Regions from separate parts of the Azospirillum humicireducens genome, predicted to be linked through region 2. Evidence: riboswitches for the same ligand, from Rfam matches in the RefSeq annotation. Region 2 holds a riboswitch; each other region holds the start of a gene.
The links. Region 2 has a riboswitch for thiamine pyrophosphate ahead of thiC (phosphomethylpyrimidine synthase ThiC). Riboswitches for the same ligand answer to the same signal wherever they lie in the genome.
Positions count from the first base shown of each region.

Region 1: another riboswitch for thiamine pyrophosphate. It lies ahead of A6A40_RS16890 (LuxE/PaaK family acyltransferase); the one in region 2 lies ahead of thiC (phosphomethylpyrimidine synthase ThiC).
Region 3: another riboswitch for thiamine pyrophosphate. It lies ahead of A6A40_RS05170 (ABC transporter ATP-binding protein); the one in region 2 lies ahead of thiC (phosphomethylpyrimidine synthase ThiC).

Region 1 is NZ_CP028902.1:520,608-526,659, forward strand. It holds gene A6A40_RS16875 (ABC transporter permease) at 1-359, opposite strand, end outside; gene A6A40_RS16880 (ABC transporter ATP-binding protein) at 356-1,138, opposite strand; gene A6A40_RS16885 (acyl-CoA reductase) at 1,128-2,594, opposite strand; gene A6A40_RS16890 (LuxE/PaaK family acyltransferase) at 2,609-3,661, opposite strand; TPP riboswitch at 3,814-3,946, opposite strand; gene A6A40_RS30730 (cyclic nucleotide-binding domain-containing protein) at 4,150-4,314, shown strand; gene A6A40_RS16895 (anti-sigma factor family protein) at 4,384-5,175, opposite strand; gene A6A40_RS16900 (sigma-70 family RNA polymerase sigma factor) at 5,179-5,712, opposite strand; gene A6A40_RS16905 (hypothetical protein) at 5,794-6,052, opposite strand, start outside.
Region 2 is NZ_CP015285.1:351,657-357,708, forward strand. It holds gene A6A40_RS01585 (hypothetical protein) at 1-267, shown strand, start outside; gene A6A40_RS01590 (magnesium transporter CorA family protein) at 309-1,292, shown strand; TPP riboswitch at 1,372-1,505, shown strand; gene thiC (phosphomethylpyrimidine synthase ThiC) at 1,638-3,365, shown strand; gene greB (transcription elongation factor GreB) at 3,504-4,064, opposite strand; gene A6A40_RS01605 (Rne/Rng family ribonuclease) at 4,165-6,052, opposite strand, start outside.
Region 3 is NZ_CP015285.1:1,142,759-1,148,810, reverse strand. It holds gene A6A40_RS05180 (ABC transporter substrate-binding protein) at 1-900, opposite strand, end outside; gene A6A40_RS05175 (ABC transporter permease) at 921-1,688, opposite strand; gene A6A40_RS05170 (ABC transporter ATP-binding protein) at 1,685-2,416, opposite strand; TPP riboswitch at 2,488-2,594, opposite strand; gene A6A40_RS05165 (acetoin utilization protein AcuC) at 2,619-3,848, shown strand; gene A6A40_RS05160 (hypothetical protein) at 3,998-4,612, shown strand; gene A6A40_RS05155 (hypothetical protein) at 4,609-5,166, shown strand; gene A6A40_RS05150 (hypothetical protein) at 5,234-6,052, opposite strand, start outside.

The DNA.
Region 1 (6,052 bases), on a different contig from region 2:
GTGGAGGCCATGCCGAAGCCGAACCACAGGATGAACAGCGGCGCCAGCGCCAGCTTCGGCACCACCTGGCTGGCGATGACGTAGGGATAGAGCAGCCGGCGGAGCCCCGCGACCTCCGCCAGCGCCACCCCGGCGACGAAGCCGACGACGCAGCCGATGCCGAGCCCGAGCGCCATCTCCGCCGCGGTCACCGCCAGATGCGGCAGCAGCCGTCCGCTCGCCAGACCGCTCCACAGCGCCGCCACCACGGCGGAGGGCGGCGGCAGCACCAGCGCCGGAATCCCCGACCAGCGGCAATAGCCCTCCCACCCCGCCAGAAGCAGCAGCGGCAACAGGATCGCGGCGATGCGGGCCGTCATTCCGCCGCCTCCGCCCGCCGCAGCCCGGACCCGCCGTCCATGGCATGGCGCAGCTCGCGGCACAGCACGTTGAAGCGCGGATCGTAACGCAGGTCGCGCGGGCGCGGGCGCGGCAGGTCGATGGCAAGGCTGTGGCGCAGCCGCCCGTCCGCCATCACCGCCACGCGGTCGCCCAGATAGACCGCCTCGGCGATGTCGTGGGTGACGAACAGGGCGGTGGTGCCGCGCTGCGCGCACAGCCGCAGCAGATCCTCCTGCAACTCTTCGCGCGTGAGGGCGTCCAGCGCGGCAAAGGGCTCGTCGAGCAGAAGCAGCGCCGGATCGGCGATCAGCGCGCGGGCCAGCGCAACCCGGCTCTGCTGGCCGCCCGACAGCGCCCGCGGTCCCCGTCCCGACAGCCCGGCCAGCCCGACCCGCTCCAGCAGGTCCAGCGCGCGGGCGCGGTCGTCGGCGCTGGCGCGGCGGTGCAGCGTCACCGGCAGCAGCACATTGTCGAGAACCGTCAGCCATTCCAGCAGCGTCGGCGCCTGGAAGACGAAGCCAACCGCATCGCCCGGCCCGCGCACCGGCACGCCGCCCAGCCGCACCCGCCCGGCGGCGGGGGGCAGCAGCCCGGCGGCCAGCTTCAGCAGCGTGGTCTTGCCGCAGCCGCTGCGCCCCAGCAGGCAGTGGACAGCACCCCGGCCGACCGTCCAGTCGACACCGTCGACGATGGCCGAACCGCCGTAGTCGAAGCGCACGTTCTCGAAGCTCAGGAAGGCCGGCGGGTCAATCGGCATAGCGGGCCAACCCCTCCGCCAGCGCTTCCGCCGAGCGTTCGATCTCCGTCACCGTCACCAGATCCAGCAGGTTGAACCGGCCGTCATGGTGCCAGCCCGCCTCCGGCGCGGTCATGCCGCCCAAGGCACAAAGCCGCGTGACCCCCGCCGCCCCCAGCGGCCCGGCCAGCCGGAACAGCTCCTCCGGCGATGCGGCGATGCCGGCGGTCTGCAGCACGGCGCGGTGCGGGGCGACGCGGCCCGCGACCTCCGCCAGATCGTCCACCGCGACAACGGCAACCGTCCGGTTCAGCGCGGTCGGCGCCAGCCCGTCCGGCGCGTCGGTGCAGGACACGCACCAGCCGCCCGCCGGATCGGACAGCAGCAGATGGCCGGACCCGTCCAGGCCGCGCATCGCCTGCCCGTCGCGCCAGCCGGCAACCTCCCCGCCCTCCGCCATCGACAGGGGGCGGCGCGGGTGCTTGCGGGCCTGCACCGCGAGTTCATGGGCGAGCAGGACGGCGAAATCCTGCGGCGACAGCCGGCCGCCGCGCTCGACGAACAGGGTCTGCGGCGAATAGCAGCCCTGCTGGTCGTAGCGGGCGATGTCGTGGGCGGCCAGCCGCGCCGTCTCCCCCGCCCGCCGCGGGTCCAGCGCGGCGCGCGACACCAGCGCGAAACTGATCTTGTGGCCGTAGGGCAGGAAGCGGGTGGTCACCGGCACCCGGTCGCGGATCGCCGCCAGCGCCGCGGTGCCGCCATAGGCGACCACCGTGTCGGCCTGGGCCAGCCATGCCCGCTCCGCCGCCGCATCGCCGCCCTTCCACCACACCACGGCCAGACACTCGCCCAGCCGGGGATCGATCTCCGCCAGCAATTGCGCGAACCAGCCCGCGAACAGCGGCTCGGCACTGGGCAGCTTGCCGACCGTACCGGACTTGACCAGCAGGCCGGAGATCAGGCTCCACAGGGGCAGTCCCGGCACATTGCCCGCCCAGACATGCAGCAGCAGGTCGGGGCCGAAGGCGCGGGTGAAGCCGCCCTTGGCCGCCGGCTGGAACTCGTCCAGCACCAGCGGGTTGGCGAAATCCTCCGCCAGGAAGCGGCGCAGCTCATGGGCGCGGAAGGTCTTCAGATAACCGGTCAGCCCCAGCCTGACCATCTCGGCATCATAGCCGGTGACGATGGGCAGCAGCCGCTCCGCCCTTTGGCGCCACGGATCCCCGCGGTCGAGCAGCCGTTGGATCGCCGCATCGATCACCGCGACGATGTGCGCTGTCGGCAGCGTCTTCAGATAGCCGCGCGCCGCGGCCCGGACCGTCGCCGCCACCCGCTCCACCTGCCCGGAATCCAGCACCGGCACCGCCACGCGCAACGCCTCGGCGCCCGACCCGAAGGTCAGCACGCGCCGCTCCACCGCATCCGGCGGCAGGCCGGGCAGATGGCCTGCCAGTTCCGGTTCGTCGCCGAAGGCCAAGGCCGCGCTCCCGCTCAACCGCGCGCGGCAGCGAGGAAATCCTCCACCGCCAGCGAACAGCCCTTGGCCTGCGCCCCGGCGACGCGGCCCAGCAGGCGGAATCCGCCCTCTTCCAGGATACCGGCGTCCTCGGTCAGGATGGCAGCGACGGAGTTGACGTGGGCCAGATCATGGTGAACCAGAACGCCGATGCTGCCGGGTGGAACATCGCGGCCGGACAAGGGATCGACGACGCGGCTGCGGATCCAGTGCGGGCCGGATTTCAGCGACGGGCAGACCGCGTTGCCGTCGTCGTAGAACTGCGTGCTCAGTTCGGTCATGCCGTACATGTTGATGCAGCGCTCGCGTGGGACGCCGAAGACGTCCGACAACCGGCCATAGAACTCGTCCGGTTCCAGCTCGCGCGACTGGCCCTTGAAGCCGCCGGTGTCGAGGATGCGGCTCCCCTCCGGCAGGGCGAAGCGGCGGCTGTCGCGCGCCATGGCGTCCATCAGATGCACGAAGCCATAGCTGGCGCCCAACAGGGCGAAGGGCTGCCCCGACCGTTCGGCGGCGTCCAGCCGGTCATAGAGCCCGGCGATGTCGATGCCCGCCTCGCCGATCCAATGGCGGCTGTCCGGCGTGCCGCATTCGGCCCGCGCCAGCTCCAGGTAATGGGCGAGCGAGGAGTTCGGCATCGCCGCCTCGGTCGGAAACAGGATGCCCATCGCGATCCGCTCCGCATCCTGCATGAAGCGGCGGCGGAAATTCAGCAGCATGGAGCGGTCGTAGACCGTCAGGGTCGTGTGGTGGATCTGGCCGCGGATGCCGCCCTTGGTCGTGCCGCTGGTCATGAAGATGCGGACGGACTCCTCCGCCGGTTGGCAGCTGAGCGTCAGGTCCTTGAAGGCGTTGATCGGCACTGCCGGGATGTCGCGCCAGCTCTTCACCCCGCGCGGCGTCCGGCCGCGCTGCATGGCGAAGCGGCGATAGGGCTGGTTGTGCTCGAACTGGTGGGCGAACACCTCCAACGCCAAGGCATTGAAGGCCTCGTCGGCCGCCGCCCCGGCTCCGATGCCGGCCGCCATGAAGGCCAGAACCCTGTCGTAGATCACGCTGTCGTAGATCGCGCTCACCGCCACACTCCCCGCCCCGTTTTCTCCATGCGGCACTGACCGATGGAGCAACAAACGAATCCGGGATGAGCCTGTGGGGGTATGGATTTGCGCGTCGGCCACGAAGGCCTTCTCGTCCCGCATCCCTACGCCGGCATGACCCGGATCAGGTTCGAAGGGTTGCCGCGTCGCCCGGACGCGAAGCACCGGGCCGGCGGGTGTCTCAGCCTCCTGAACGAGGCTCCCCTGGGAACGGGACGGAGCCTAGAAGACCATCGCGCCGTCTGTCAACGGCGGGGATGCCCGCTTTGCGGACAGCGGAAACGGCGGTGCGGACTGGGGCCGACCGACGAAAGCAGGACGAATGTGGGGCGGCTCACATCCCGGATTCCGGGGCTTGGGTAGGGTCTGTCCATCGGCAACACGCCGCATCCCGCGGCCCCGAGACAGGAGACCAGATCATGATCCGCACCTCCCTTCTGGACGGCGAGCCGCGCACCGCCGACGCGGTGGCGCTGGAGGAGACCGACCTGCTGGCGCTCGACCGGTCGCAGTTGATGCCGGTGCGGACGGCCGGGGTCTTCGGCTGCTGCACCACGCGGGCCATCTCGCCGGAGGTGAAGTGACCGGTGCGGCGCCCGCTGTGGTCCGGGCCACATTGTCGGCTTGAAAGGCTTCGCCCCGCCCAGGCCCGGTCAGGACCGCCTCACGCTGTCGGCCATCTTCTTGGCGACCAGAAGCAGGTCGCCGTCCGACCGGCTGCCCGCAAGCGTGTAGGCGGTGGCGCCGTTGCGCCAATAGACCAGTTGAAGCCCGCGCTGCTCGACGGCGTGCAGACCTCTGTCGTCGATCGGATCCCCGGCGACGACCAGAAGCGTCAGCATCTCGCCGTCCTTCTCGCGGTAGACGAACTGGAGGCCGACGCCGCTGCTCATCGGCACCAGGGTCGCCCGCAACAGAGTCAGCAGGTTCGGGTCCAAGGCCGGCAGGTTGACCGTGACGGCGCCGAGCCGGTGGGGAAGCCCCTCGGCCATCGCATTCAGGTCGGCCAGGGACTGGTCCGAGAGGGCAAGGCTTTGGCTGACAGCCGTTTCATGCATCTCGGCGGCCTGCTCCGCAAAGTCCGGCACGCTGTAGGAGGCTGTCTTCTGCTGGTGATGGACCAGTGCCGCGATGTTGGCGCCGCCCACCAGCAGCAGGATCGCCGCCGCGAGCGGACCGAAGCGCCGGATGACCCGCTCCGTGCGCAGGCGGCCGTACAGGCGCCCGGTCAGGCTCTCCGTGTGGCGGGGAGGGTCGCCGGTCATCCGCGCAAAGCCCTGGCGCAGTGCCTCCCTTTGATGAAGATAGTCATGCAGCCGGGCGGCGGCCGCCGGGTTGGAGGCGAGGAACGCCTCGAACGCCAGCCGGCGCGCGGGATCCAGTTCTCCATCGATGTAGGCGTGCAGGTCGGCTTGCCACTCACCGTTCATCCCGGTCCCCATCATGGCTTACTTCACCACCCGCAAAGGCGCCGGCCTGCCGTCATCCGCCCGGCTCCCATCTCCACGCACGTCGGCGCGCAGCGCCTCCCGCCCGCGCGCGAGGCGCGACATCAGCGTTCCAAGCGGAATGCCGAGAATCCCGGCGGCCTCCTGGTAGCTCATTCCGTCGACCGCAACCAACATGAGCGCCCGCCGCTGATCCTCGGGAAGCCGGGCGAAGGCCTCCATGGTGCGGGCAAGTTCGACCTGATCGGGTTGATTGGGCGCGATGTCGCTGCGGACGAGCGGCTCGATGGACGCCGCCGCACGGGTCCGCACCTGATCGCGGCGGCGGTCGCTGACATGGACATTGTGCAGGATACCGAACAGCCAGGAGCGCAGGTTGGCCTCCGGCCGGTAGGTCCGGGCGCCGGCAATGGCCCGCACCAGCGTCTCCTGCACCAGATCCTCCGCGTCGTCCCGGTTGCGCACCAGGGTCATCGCGTAGCGGCGCAAGGTGCGGACGTGATCCGACAACTGGCTTCGCAGGCTGAACGTCACATCGTCGCTCCATGGATGGGGCTGCTTCTATGTGTACGCGAGGCAGGCCATTTTAATCCCCCGGCCGATGCGGACCCGCCCTCACTGTGCGAACGGCACGAGGAGCAGCGCGGCGCCCGACACCAGCAATGCCGCAAGGCTCCGCCGCGCGATGACGACGGAGGCCGTCCCCGGTTCCATCTCTTCCAGCCGCATGGCCAGCAGGCCGCCGAAGAAGCCGGACACCGAGGCCACCACATGCACCAGCGCCAGCGCATTCAGGACCGGCAGGCCCAGCAGGAGCGCGACGACCACCAGCGTGGTTCCATAAAGAAGCGCCTGGATCAGGATCGGCGCCCAA
Region 2 (6,052 bases):
ATGAAGGCCATCCGCGACCGGATGGACCCCAAGCTGGTGGAGCGCGCCAAGCTGGCGGCGTTGGGCAAGATCCCCTACGACAGCGACGCGGCGAAGGAGGCGGTCGGCCATTTCCTCGACGCCAAACGGGATGGCGGCGCCTTCCGCCGCAAGCTGGAACAGGCTTTGAAGGCGGAGGGGGCAACGCTGGACCTCGACACCGAGGGGAAAGCGCCTTCGCCGGTACAGCCGCCCCAGAAGCCCAGGCGTGGCGGGCGGATGACCTAGCCGCCTCAAGAGCCGCCGCCAACCTCGCAAGGAGCAGTGCCTTGCTGCATGTCTTCGTCAATGAGGGCGGTCTGCTGCGCTGGGCCAGGGAGGCCGCGGAGGGGGCGGATCCGCTGCCCGAGGCCTCCGTCTGGCTGGACCTGATCAACCCGACCGCCGAGGAGTTGGCGCGGGCGGAGACTCTGATCGGCGCCAGCCTGCCAACCCGCGAGCAGATGGCCGAGATCGAGGAATCGAGCCGGTTGCGCATCGCCGGGGGCGCCTTGACCATGACCGTCACCGCCCTGGTCTGGGCCGATACCGACGAGCCACGCATCGCCACGGTCAGCTTCGTGCTGGCCGGGCGCCGGCTGGTCACCATCCACGACATCGACCCCCAGGCCCTGCTGGCTTTCCGCCGCCGCGCCACCCATGGGCAGGTCCCCGCCTCCCGCGGGGAACTGGTTCTGGCGGCGCTGGTCGACGGGATGGTCGACCGGACGTCGGCTGTGCTGCGGCGGACCGGGGTCGAACTGGACGTGCTGAACCGCCGCTTCTTCCGTGGGCGCAAGCTGCGTTCGCGTGGCGAGACGTTGGACGACGCCCAGACGCTGAAGCGCATCGGCCATGCCGGCCACCTGATCGGCAAGGCCCGCATCAGCCTGGCCAGCCTGTCACGGATGGCCGATTTCCTGGCGCGCGGCGACGGCTGGAACTCCGGCAAGGCGACACGACGCTGGGCCAAGACGACGCTGCAGGATCTGCGCGGACTGGACCAGTACGCCCGCTTCCTGGCCGGCAAGGTCGCGTTGGCGCTGGACACCGCGCTGGGTCAGATCAACGTGGAGCAGAACGAGATCGTCAAGATCGTGTCGGTCCTGACCGTCCTGCTGTTCCCGCCAACCCTGGTCGCCAGCATCGGCGGCATGAATTTCAACGAGATGCCGGGGACCGACTCGCCCTTCGGCTATCCAAGCGCCTTGGGGCTGATGCTGTTGTCGGCGCTTCTGCCGATGATCTATGTTCGTCTGAAACGCTGGCTGTAGCACCGGATCTCCACAATGGGGTGAGCGGATCGTCCGCTGTTCTTTCCTTTTGACAGGGGGCGTCCGTCCCGGCAGGATGGGCGCATTCCAGGGGGGTCCCGACAGGGGGCTGAGATACCAACGGCCGGACGGCGCCAAGCGCTGCCGGCAGCGTGGTGACCCTTCGAACCTGATCCGGGTCATACCGGCGAAGGGAGGGACCTCGTGACGGGCCGATTCTCGCCCCGTCCGGCCGTATCAGCCCCGCCACGCCGGGGACTCATGCAGGGATACGGCCCGCACGAAGACACCGCACCTCCGTCCGCAGTCCCGGGTTTGTCCGCCCAACTCCGACGGAGAAACCCAATGCCCAAGGACTTCAACGACTCCGCCATCCGCATTTCGACCGGCCCACTGCCGTCGTCGCGCAAAATCCATGTGCCGGGCACGCGCTTTCCAGACCTGCGCGTCGCCATGCGCGAGATCGCCTTGTCGGGTGGCGAGCCTCCGCTGACCGTCTATGATTCATCCGGCCCCTACACCGACGGGTCGGTGAGCATCGACGTGCGCGCCGGGCTGGCCAAGCACCGCCGCGACTGGATCCTGGCCCGCGGCGACGTGGAGACCACCGACAGCGGCGTGCTGCGCGCCAAGGGCGGCGGGGCCGTCACGCAGATGGCCTATGCCCGCGCCGGCATCGTCACTGCGGAGATGGAGTATATCGCCGTCCGCGAGAATCTGGGCCGGGTCGCGGCAATCGGAGCCGCCCGCGACGGTGAGGATTTCGGGGCCGACATCCCCGACTTCATCACGCCGGAATTCGTGCGCGACGAGGTAGCGCGCGGGCGGGCAATCATTCCGTCCAACGTCAACCACCCCGAGTCGGAGCCGATGATCATCGGCCGGAACTTCCTGACCAAGATCAACGCCAACATCGGCAACTCCGCCGTGACCTCCTCGATCGAGGAGGAGGTGGAGAAGATGGTGTGGGCGATCCGTTGGGGCGCCGACACGGTGATGGACCTGTCCACCGGCGCCGACATCCACCGGACCCGCGAATGGATCCTGCGCAACTCCCCGGTTCCCATTGGCACCGTGCCGATCTATCAGGCTTTGGAAAAGGTGAAGGGCAGGGCCGAGGACCTGACCTGGGAGCTGTTCCGTGAGACGTTGATCGAGCAGGCGGAGCAGGGCGTCGATTACTTCACCATCCATGCCGGCCTGCGGCTGGCCCATATCCCGCTGACCGCCAAGCGGGTGACCGGCATCGTCTCGCGCGGCGGCTCGATCATCGCCAAATGGTGTCTGGCGCATCATCGCGAGAGCTTCCTCTACGACCATTTTGCCGACATCGTCGAGATCTGCCGCGCCTATGACGTCGCGCTGTCGATGGGAGACGGGTTGCGGCCGGGCAGCCAGGCCGACGCCAACGACGCCGCCCAGTTCGCCGAGCTGGAAACCCTGGGCGAGTTGACCAAGATCGCCTGGGCGCGCGACGTGCAGGTGATGATCGAAGGGCCGGGCCATGTGCCGATGCACAAGATCAAGCACAATGTCGAAAAGCAGTTGGCCCTGTGCGGCGAGGCGCCCTTCTACACGCTGGGGCCGCTGGTGACCGACATCGCTCCGGGATACGATCACATCACCAGCGCCATCGGTGCGGCGATGATCGGCTGGTTCGGCACGGCGATGCTCTGCTACGTCACGCCGAAGGAGCATCTGGGGCTGCCCGACCGCGATGACGTGAAGGCCGGCGTCATCGCCTACAAGATCGCTGCCCACGCCGCCGACCTTGCCAAGGGCCATCCGGCGGCCCGCCTGCGTGACGACGCCATGTCGCGCGCCCGCTTCTCCTTCCGTTGGCGCGACCAGTTCGCCCTGTCGCTCGATCCCGAGACGGCGATGGCCTATCACGACGAGACCCTGCCGGCCGAAGGGGCCAAGACCGCGCATTTCTGTTCGATGTGCGGGCCGAAATTCTGTTCGATGAAGATCACGCAGGAAATCCGCGACGCCGCGGAGTCCGGCATGGCCGAGATGTCGCAGAAGTTCCGCGAGTCGGGCGGGGAGATTTACCAGCCGGCGGCGGAGTGAGGTCTCGGCAGCGATGCCCCCTCCCTAACCCTCCCCCGCTAATGCGGGAGAGGGGACTGCCGCCGAACGCCGACAAAGGTCCAATTCCCTCCCCCGCCCAGCGGGGGAGGGTCAGGGTGGGGGCAGCAACGCCTCCACTCACCCCGCGTACCTGATCTCCAGCACCTCCACCTGTTCCATGCCCGCCGGCGTGCGCACATCGACCAGATCGCCCTCCCGCGCCTTCAGCAATGCGCGGGCGATGGGGGAGATCCAACTGACATGGCCGCGGTCGGGATCGACCTCGTCGGCGCCGACGATGGTGATGGTGTTCTCGGATCCGTCTTCGCGGGCATAGGTGACGATGGCGCCGAAAAAGACCTGTTCGCGGTTCTTCTGGTCCTGCGGGTTGACCACCACCGCCGACTCCAAGCGCTTGTTCAGGAAGCGGATGCGGCGGTCGATCTCGCGCAGGCGCTTCTTGCCATAAAGATAGTCGCCGTTCTCCGACCGGTCGCCGTTGCCGGCGGCCCAGGACACCACCTCCACCACCTTCGGCCGCTCCACCCGCAGCAGATGGCGCAGTTCCTCCTGCATGCGCTGGAAGCCGGGCGGCGTCATGTAATTCTTGAAGCCCTGCGGCAGCGGTGCCGGATCGTCGAGATCGTCGAGTTCGCTTTCGGGGGGCGTGTCGTTCTCGCGGGTGAAAGCCTTGCTCATGGTCCGACCTGTGCTGTGGCAGGGAAATAACGTCCGGGAAAAGGAAAAGGCGCCTTGCGGCGCCTTTTCCCGTTCCAGAAGTCCCAACGGGCCGTTCGGCTTACCGCTTCCACCAGCCGCGGCGCGGCTTGGCGGCAGCTTCGCCGGTGTCGTCGGCCGCCGCCGGAACCGCAGCGGGTTCCGGAGCGGTGGCAGGCGCCGTCGCAGCGACGACGGCGGGCGCGGCTTCGGCCGGAGCCTCGGCAGCGGCCTTGCGCTTGCGCGAGGCCTTCTTGGCCGGAGCCGCGTCGGTCGCGACTGCCGCCGGGGCTTCGGCTGCGGCTGCCTTGCGCTTCCGGCCCTTGGCCGGCGCTTCGGCGACGACAGGCGCGGCAGCGGGCGCGGCCTCGACCGGGGCTTCGGCAGCGGCCTTGCGCTTGCGCGAGGCCTTCTTGGCCGGAGCCTGCTCCGTCACCGGCTCGGGTGCCGCTTCCACCGGTGCTTCCACCGGAGCGGCAGCCTTGCGCTTGCGGCCCCTGGCCGGGGCCTGGTCGACGGCAGGCGCGGCGGCGGGCGCGGCTTCCACCGGGGCCTCGGCAGCGGCCTTGCGCTTGCGCGAGGCCTTCTTGGCCGGCGCCTTTTCGGCAACGGCTTCAGCCGGGGCCGGAGCGGTTACCGGCGGCTCGGCCGCGGGCACCGGAACCGGAGCCTCTTCCGGGACGGGTGCCGGAGCGCTTTCACCGGCCAGGATCCAGTCGAGGTCGGATGCCTCGGCCGGAGCCTGTACGGGAGCGGTTTCGGCCGGAGCGGCAGACGACTGATCGGCCGCAGTCTCCTCGCCTCCTTCCAACCCTTCCGCACCCTCGCGGCGGGACCTGCGGCGACCGCCGCGCTTGCCGCGGCGGCGCTTCTTGCGGCCCTCGCCGTTGCGATCGCCGGCGTCTGCGCCGGTCTCCTCGTCGCCCTCGCCCTCTTCCTCATCCTCTTCCGAGTCGTCGTCTTCGGCCGGCTCGGAGACGGCAGCGCCGGGAATCGTCTCGGCGGCAGCCGGCAGGCCGGTCTCCTCGTCGCCCGTCTCGTCGGACTCCTCGGCGTCCTCGCCCGCACCCGCGTCGCCTTCGATGCGGCCTTCCTCACGGTCACGGCCACGCCCACGGCGGCGGCGGCGGCGGCGGCGGCGGTCCTCGCCATTGCCATCGCCATTGGCGCCGTTGGTCTCGCCGCGCTCGCCGACATCCTCGGCCTGGGCGGCTTCGACGTCGGCCTCCTCCTCGACCGGCTCGGCGACCGGCTCCGCCGCCAGGGCACGATCGGTCTCAGCCATGACGCGGTCGGCGCTGACCAGCGGACCGTCCTCGTCCGGCAGGCGCGCCTTGTTGCGCTCCAGACGATGGTCCGGGGCGATCAGGCTGTCGTCGGCCTGGACCATGACGTGGAAGCTGTGACGCTCCTCGATCTTGGCCAGCTCACCGCGCTTCTGGTTGAGGATGTAGAGCGCGATCGAGGTTGGGACGTAGATGGTGATCTCGGCCGACCGCTTGCGGATGCCCTCCTCCTCGATGGCGCGCAGGACATGCAGCGAGGCGGACTCGACCGAACGGACGACGCCGGTGCCCGAGCAGTGCGGGCAGCGTTCGAAGTTGGTCTCCAGCAGCGAGGGGCGCAGACGCTGACGCGACAGCTCCAGCAGGCCGAAGGCGGAGATGCGGCCGAGCTGGATGCGCGCCCGGTCGTTCTTCATCGCCTCCTTCATGCGGCGCTCGACGGCGGCGTTGTTCCGCGGCTCCTCCATGTCGATGAAGTCGATGACGATCAGGCCGGCCAGATCGCGCAGACGCAGCTGGCGCGCCACCTCGTCGGCGGCCTCCAGGTTGGTCTTGTAGGCGGTTTCCTCGATGTTGCGCTCGCGGGTCGATTTGCCGGAGTTGACGTCGATGGAGACCAGCGCCTCGGTCGGGTTGATGACGATGTAGCCGCCGGAGCGCAGTTGCACCACCGGGCTGTGGATG
Region 3 (6,052 bases), 790 kb from region 2:
CTTGATCAGGCCGCGCGCCTTCAGGAATTCGGCAAAGCGGGTGTAGCGGTCGGCATCCAGGGCGGCCGGGCTGTGGGCGAAACGCCGCAGCGTGTCCGCCCAGGCGCGGCGGTTCAGCTCGTCGTTCAGCTCCGGCCGGCCCTTGACGAAGGCGGCCTGCGACTCCTCCGGATGGTTCAGGATGTAGAGCGTCGCGCGTTCCACCGCCGCCAGGAAGCGCTTGACGCGCGGGTCGCTGGCCTTGGCCTTGTGGGCGACCAGGATCAGTTCGTCATAGGGCGGCACGCCTTCCTCTTCGGGGTAGAAGGCGCGGCCGGGATGCTTTTCGATGTCCAGCTGGTTCAGTTCGAAGTTCCGGAAGGCGCCGACCACCGCATCGACCTGCCCCGACAGCAGAGACGGCGACAGCGAGAAATTGACGTTGACCAACTCCACGTCCTTCAGGCTCAGCCCCTGCTTCTCCAGCATCGCGCCCAGCAGCGCATCCTCGAATCCGGCGATGGAAAAGCCGATCTTGCGGCCCTTCAGATCCTTCAACGTCTTTACCGGACCGTCGCGCAGGACGACGACGGAGTTCAGCGGGGTGGAGACCAACGTCCCGACACGGACCAGCGGCAGCCCTTCGGCCACCTGCAGGATCAGCTGCGGCTGGTACGACACGGCGAGATCGGCGCCGCCGGCGGCGACCAGCTTCGGCGGGTCGTTGGGATCGGCCGGGGCGGTCAGAGTCACCTCCAGCCCGGCGTCCTTGAAGAATCCCTTCTCCTGCGCCACCACCAGCGGGGCGTGGTCCGGGTTGACGAACCAGTCCAGCATCACGGACAGCTTGTCCTGGGCCATCGCGGGAAGCGCGGTCATCAGGCTGGCCGCCATCAGGCCGACGGTAAACAGGTGCTTCATCGGGTTTCTCTCCCCCCTTATCAAGGATTGGCGTCTTCGGCCGGTTGCGTATCGGGTTGCCAGGGCAGGGCGCGGCGGGCCAGCGCGTCGACGGCGGCATAGAGCGTCACCGCGAACACCCCCAGCACCAGCACGGCGGCGAACAGAAGGTCGATCTGCATGCGGGCGTTGGCGTGCAGCATCAGGTAGCCGAGACCGGAGGACGACCCCACCCACTCGCCGATCACCGCACCGATGGGCGCCACCGCCGCGGCCACCCGTACGCCGGACCAGAAGGCGGGCAGGGCGGCGGGCAGACGGATGCTCCACAGGATCGCGGCGGGCGAGGCGCCCATGGTGCGGGCAAGGTCGAGCCAACCGGGATCGGTGCGGCGCAGCCCGTCGAACAGCGCGGTCGTCACCGGGAAATAGATGACCAGCACCGCCATGGCGATCTTTGACGCCATGCCGTAGCCCAGCCAAAGCACCAGCAAGGGAGCCAGCGCGAAGACCGGGATCGCCTGGCTGACCAGCAGAAGCGGCATCAGCCAGCGCCGCGCCGTGCGGTATCGGGCCAGCAGCAGGGCGCTGACTCCGCCCAGGGCCACGCCGGCCACCAGCCCGATCAGAATCTCGGTCAGGGTGGTCAGCCCATGGCTCCACAGCAGGGGAGCCTGCCGACGCATGGCGTCCGCCACGGCCAGCGGACCGGGCAGCAGATAGCGAGGCAGGCCGGTGGCCCAGACCAGCGCCTGCCAGCCGGCGACCAGCACCGCGAGGGTGACGGCGGCGCGCAGCAGCGCCCTCATTCCGCCAACCTCCGCAGCAGCTCAGCCTGCAGCGCCAGCAATCCGGGATCGTCGACCCGGCGCGGCACCGGGCCGGACGGCTCCAGCGCCGGACCCATGATGGCGGGACGGCCGGTCATCACATGCAGGCAATCGCCGATGCGCAGAGCCTCCAGCGGATCGTGGGTGACCATCAGGACGGTGCGGCCGGCCAGCGTCTCCGCCGCCGTTTCCTGCAGCCTCAGACGGGTGAGGGCGTCGAGCGCGGAGAAGGGCTCGTCCATCAGAACCAGCGGTTTGTCCTCCATCAGCGTGCGGGCGAGCGCGACCCGCTGCCGCTGACCGCCGGAAAGCGCGGCCGGGCGGTCGCGCTCCCGCCCAGACAGACCGACGCGGCCAAGCAGCGCGCGGGCGCGTTCCACCCGCGCGGCGTCGGGACGGCGGTGGCGCAGCCGGTCGCCAAGCAGCACGTTGTCGAGAACGGTCAGCCAGGGCAGCAGCAGGTCCTGCTGAGCCATGTAGGCGATGCGGCCGGCGAGCGGCAGCCCGTCGCCGGTGGTGATGGTGGTCGGCGGCTCCGGCTCCGCCAGCCCGGCGAGGATGCGCAGCAGCGTGGTCTTGCCGACGCCGCTCGGCCCCAGCAGACAGGTGGTCCGCCCCGCCGGCAGCTTCAGCGTCAGGTCGGAGAACAGCAGCGTGCCGCCATAGGTCAGCCGAGCACGCGCCACGGTCACCGAAAGCGGCGTCATCGCCCGGCCCTGGCCAAGCCTGGTTGCGAGCCTGGGAGCGGGCAGGGCGGTAGAACGGAGACGGTGCGCTTGCGGTCTGGCATCACTGATCCCTACGCCGGCATGAACCGGATCAGGTTCCAGGGGTCGTCCCGCAACGGGACCTCTCAGCCGCCCATCGGCTCCCCCCAGTGAAGGCCGCGACTATAGGCGCGGACGTTCCGTGACCGCAAGCATTGCCGGAAGCCCTTCCAAGGCGTGGAAGCGCGGGCGGCGCTTGACCGGTGCGCGGCAGCGCCTAGTTTCTGACGGGACCGATGGAGATCCTCCCCTGACCACGCCTCTCCGAACCCCGCTGTTCATCGGCGGCGAGATCTATCGCGGCTCGACCTATGGCCCGAAGCATCCGCTGGCGATCCCGCGCGTATCGACCGTCATCGACCTCAGCCGCGCCATGGGGTGGCTGCCCGACGAGGTCTATCTCGATACCCATGTGGCGAGCGAACGCGAACTGTCGCGCTTCCATTCCCCCGATTACATCGCCGCCCTGAAACGGGCGGAGGCGGAGCAGCGGGTGGACGAGGCCACGGCGGCCCGGCACAATCTGGGCAAGCTGGAGAACCCGGTCTTCGCCGAGATGTACCGGCGGCCGGCGCACAGCAGCGGCTCTGCCCTGCAGGCGGCACGGATCCTGGGCGACCGGCCGGCCGGGCTGGTCTATGCACCGGCCGCCGGCACCCACCATGCGCGCCGCGACCGCGCCAGCGGCTTCTGCTATTTCAACGCGCCGGTTCTCGGCATCCTGGAACTGCTCGACCATGGGCTGGAGCGGGTTCTCTATGTCGATCTCGACGCCCACCATGGCGACGGGGTGGAGGAGGCGTTCGCCGACGACGACCGGGTGCTGACGGTTTCCATCCACGAGGACGGGCGCTGGCCCTATTCCGGCAAGGCGGAGGACCGGGCCGGCGGCATGGCCCGCAACCTGCCGGTCCCGCCGGGCTTCAACGACAGCGAGATGGAGCATGTGATGGCGGCGGCAGTGCTGCCGCTGGCCCGCGCCTTCCGTCCGCAGGCGATGGTGATCCAGACCGGCGCCGATGCGCTGGCCGAAGATCCCCTGAGCCGGTTGGAGCTGTCCAACCGGTCGCTGTGGGATGCGGTTGCCGCCTTGCTGCCCCTGGCGCCGCGGGTGCTGGTGGTGGGTGGCGGCGGCTACAATCCCTGGTCGGTCGGACGCTGCTGGACCGGCATATGGGCAGTGATGAGTGGCAGGGATCCCGCCGCCGTACCGCCGACTGCGGAGGCGGAGCGGGTGCTGCGCTCGCTCACCTGGAACCGTGCCGCCGGCCGCAACCCGCCGGAACACTGGTTCACCACGCTGGCGGACGCTCCCCGGCCGGGACCCGTGCGCGATGCGGTGAAGCGGGTGGCGGAGATGGCCGCATCCTGACACATTTCTGACGAATTTTGAACGATGCCGCGACGATTCGTTGACGGGGTTGGATTGCTCGTTGATCCTCGAAAGTCCGCAGCGATGCCGATCGCGCCGGTTCCGGCTCGTAGGGATGTGCGGATTCCGGGAGGAGAACGGGCGGGCGGATGTCGAACACGACGCTGTTCCTGATCGCCATCGTCATCATCATGCTGGCCGCCGTTCCGGTCGCCATGATGCTGAAGGATTTCCTTCCGAACATCCTGGAGAAGAGCAGCGGTCTGGAGCAGATCGAGAACCGCGTCTATGTGCTGCATGCCGAGGCGCACGAGCTTCAGAACCGCGTCAATCATCTGGTCCAGCGCCGCAACAGCCAGTCATCCGAACGTGCAAGGCTGGAAAGCGACATCCGCAAAGCGGAAAAGCTGATAAGGGACTTGGCGGAACAGCCCCCGCTGTTCGTGCATGAGGTCGGCGATCCCCAGGCCGGCCTGATGAAGTTCGTTGCGACCGTCACGCAGGAGAAGGCGTCGGCCGCCGCAAGGGCCGCCGGCGACCGCGGCCCGGTCAACCAGATCTGGCGCTGCGCCAACGTGGCGGAGGTGTGGGCCTCCAGCTTCGACGAGGCAAAGCAGATGGTCGACGTCGCCTTTCCCTTCAAGCTGGGCTTCCAGAAGTCGTTCATGCGCGGCGACGCGCGGACCGGTGGCGCGAAGGGCGCCGCGAAGGGCGGCGTGCCCCAGCCCCCGGCGACGGCGCGGTCCAAGGCTTCCGCCACATGATGATCAACTTCATCATCGTTCTTGGCATCGTCGCCGTCGGCGCCTGGCTGGGCAACGTCCTGCTGTCGGTCGAACAGCGGGTGTCGCAGGCCCGCCAGCGCGTCCGCGGCGTCCGCGGCACGCTGGACAAGCTGGACGCGACCATCCACCGCCTGCACCGGGAGGAGGAGAGCCTCCATGGCGAGATCGAGGAGCTGGTCCGCGACATGGTGGAATTGCGCAAGAAGCAGGTCGAGGTGCAGCAGCGCCTGACCGAGGCGCAGAGCCGCCGCCGTCCGCAAATCCTGATCCTGACCGACCGCCGCAATCCCGGCGACAAGGAATGGCTGGTCACCGTGGTGAATCAGCAGATTGGCGAGATCGACGCCGCCCATCCGATGGCTGTCGAATGGGCCCGCGGCCGCGATTATCTGGTTTGGGCGGAGTCGGAGCGCGAGGCCGCCGAGCGCGCCACCCGCCGCTTCAGCGCCCGCCCCGGCTATCAGGTGAAGTCGGTGGCAGCGGTGAAGGAAGACCTCTACAGCGCGAGCGCCGCCCGCAACGCGGCGGCCTGATCCCGGCAAAGAGAAAGCCCTTCTCCCGCGGGGGAAGAAGGGCTCCGATCAGCGTCCCTTGCGGACCTCAGCGCGCCTTGGCGGTCGCCGGGGTCTGGCGGAAGGCGTCGTGCAGATACGGCGACAGCGCCTGCCGCATGTTGCGCAGCCATTCATGGATGATGATCAGGGAACGGGAGGCGACGGGCGGGGTCATGCCCAGCTTCACCAGATCCTCGCGGGTCATCGTCGCCACCTGATCCAGCCGGTGCCCGGTCAGGCGGGCCCAGGCCGGGGCGGTGCAGGGCGACATGGAGATGACCTGCAGTCCCTCGCGCTCCACCATCTCCGCCTTGCGGCGGGCGTACTGACTGTCCTCGAGCTGCGAGAAGGGACCGGAGAAGCCGTTCTCCACCAGGACGCGCTTGGCCTTCGGGGCGATGGTCGCCACCCGCTCCAGCGTCGTCATGCCGGTCGACAGCGAGGCGAGATCGACGGTCACCGGCACCATGAAGGTCAGCCGTTCGCCGTCGCCGACATAATAGTCGAAACCCGACACCTCGGCCCAGTTGAAGAACCATTGCGAGATGTTGCCGCCGAAATCATAAAGGCGGCCGCCGCGCTGCAGCTCCGGCCCGATCAGATCCCAGAACTCGTAGAAGCCGTCGCCCGACCCCATCATGTTCATGAAATCCTGGGTGATGCGGCGGTGTTCGACCACGTCCGGGCCGAACAGGCGGGCGAGTCGCTCGTTCACCTCGTACTCGACGACCTTCAGCTGCAGGCCTTCCAGCATGGCGGTCGCCATCAGGTGATGGGACAGCAGCGTCTTGCCGACGCCGCCGCGGTCATTGAGGACGAAGATCGTGCCCAGCATGCGATCGCCTTTCCAGTATGCGTTTGTTGA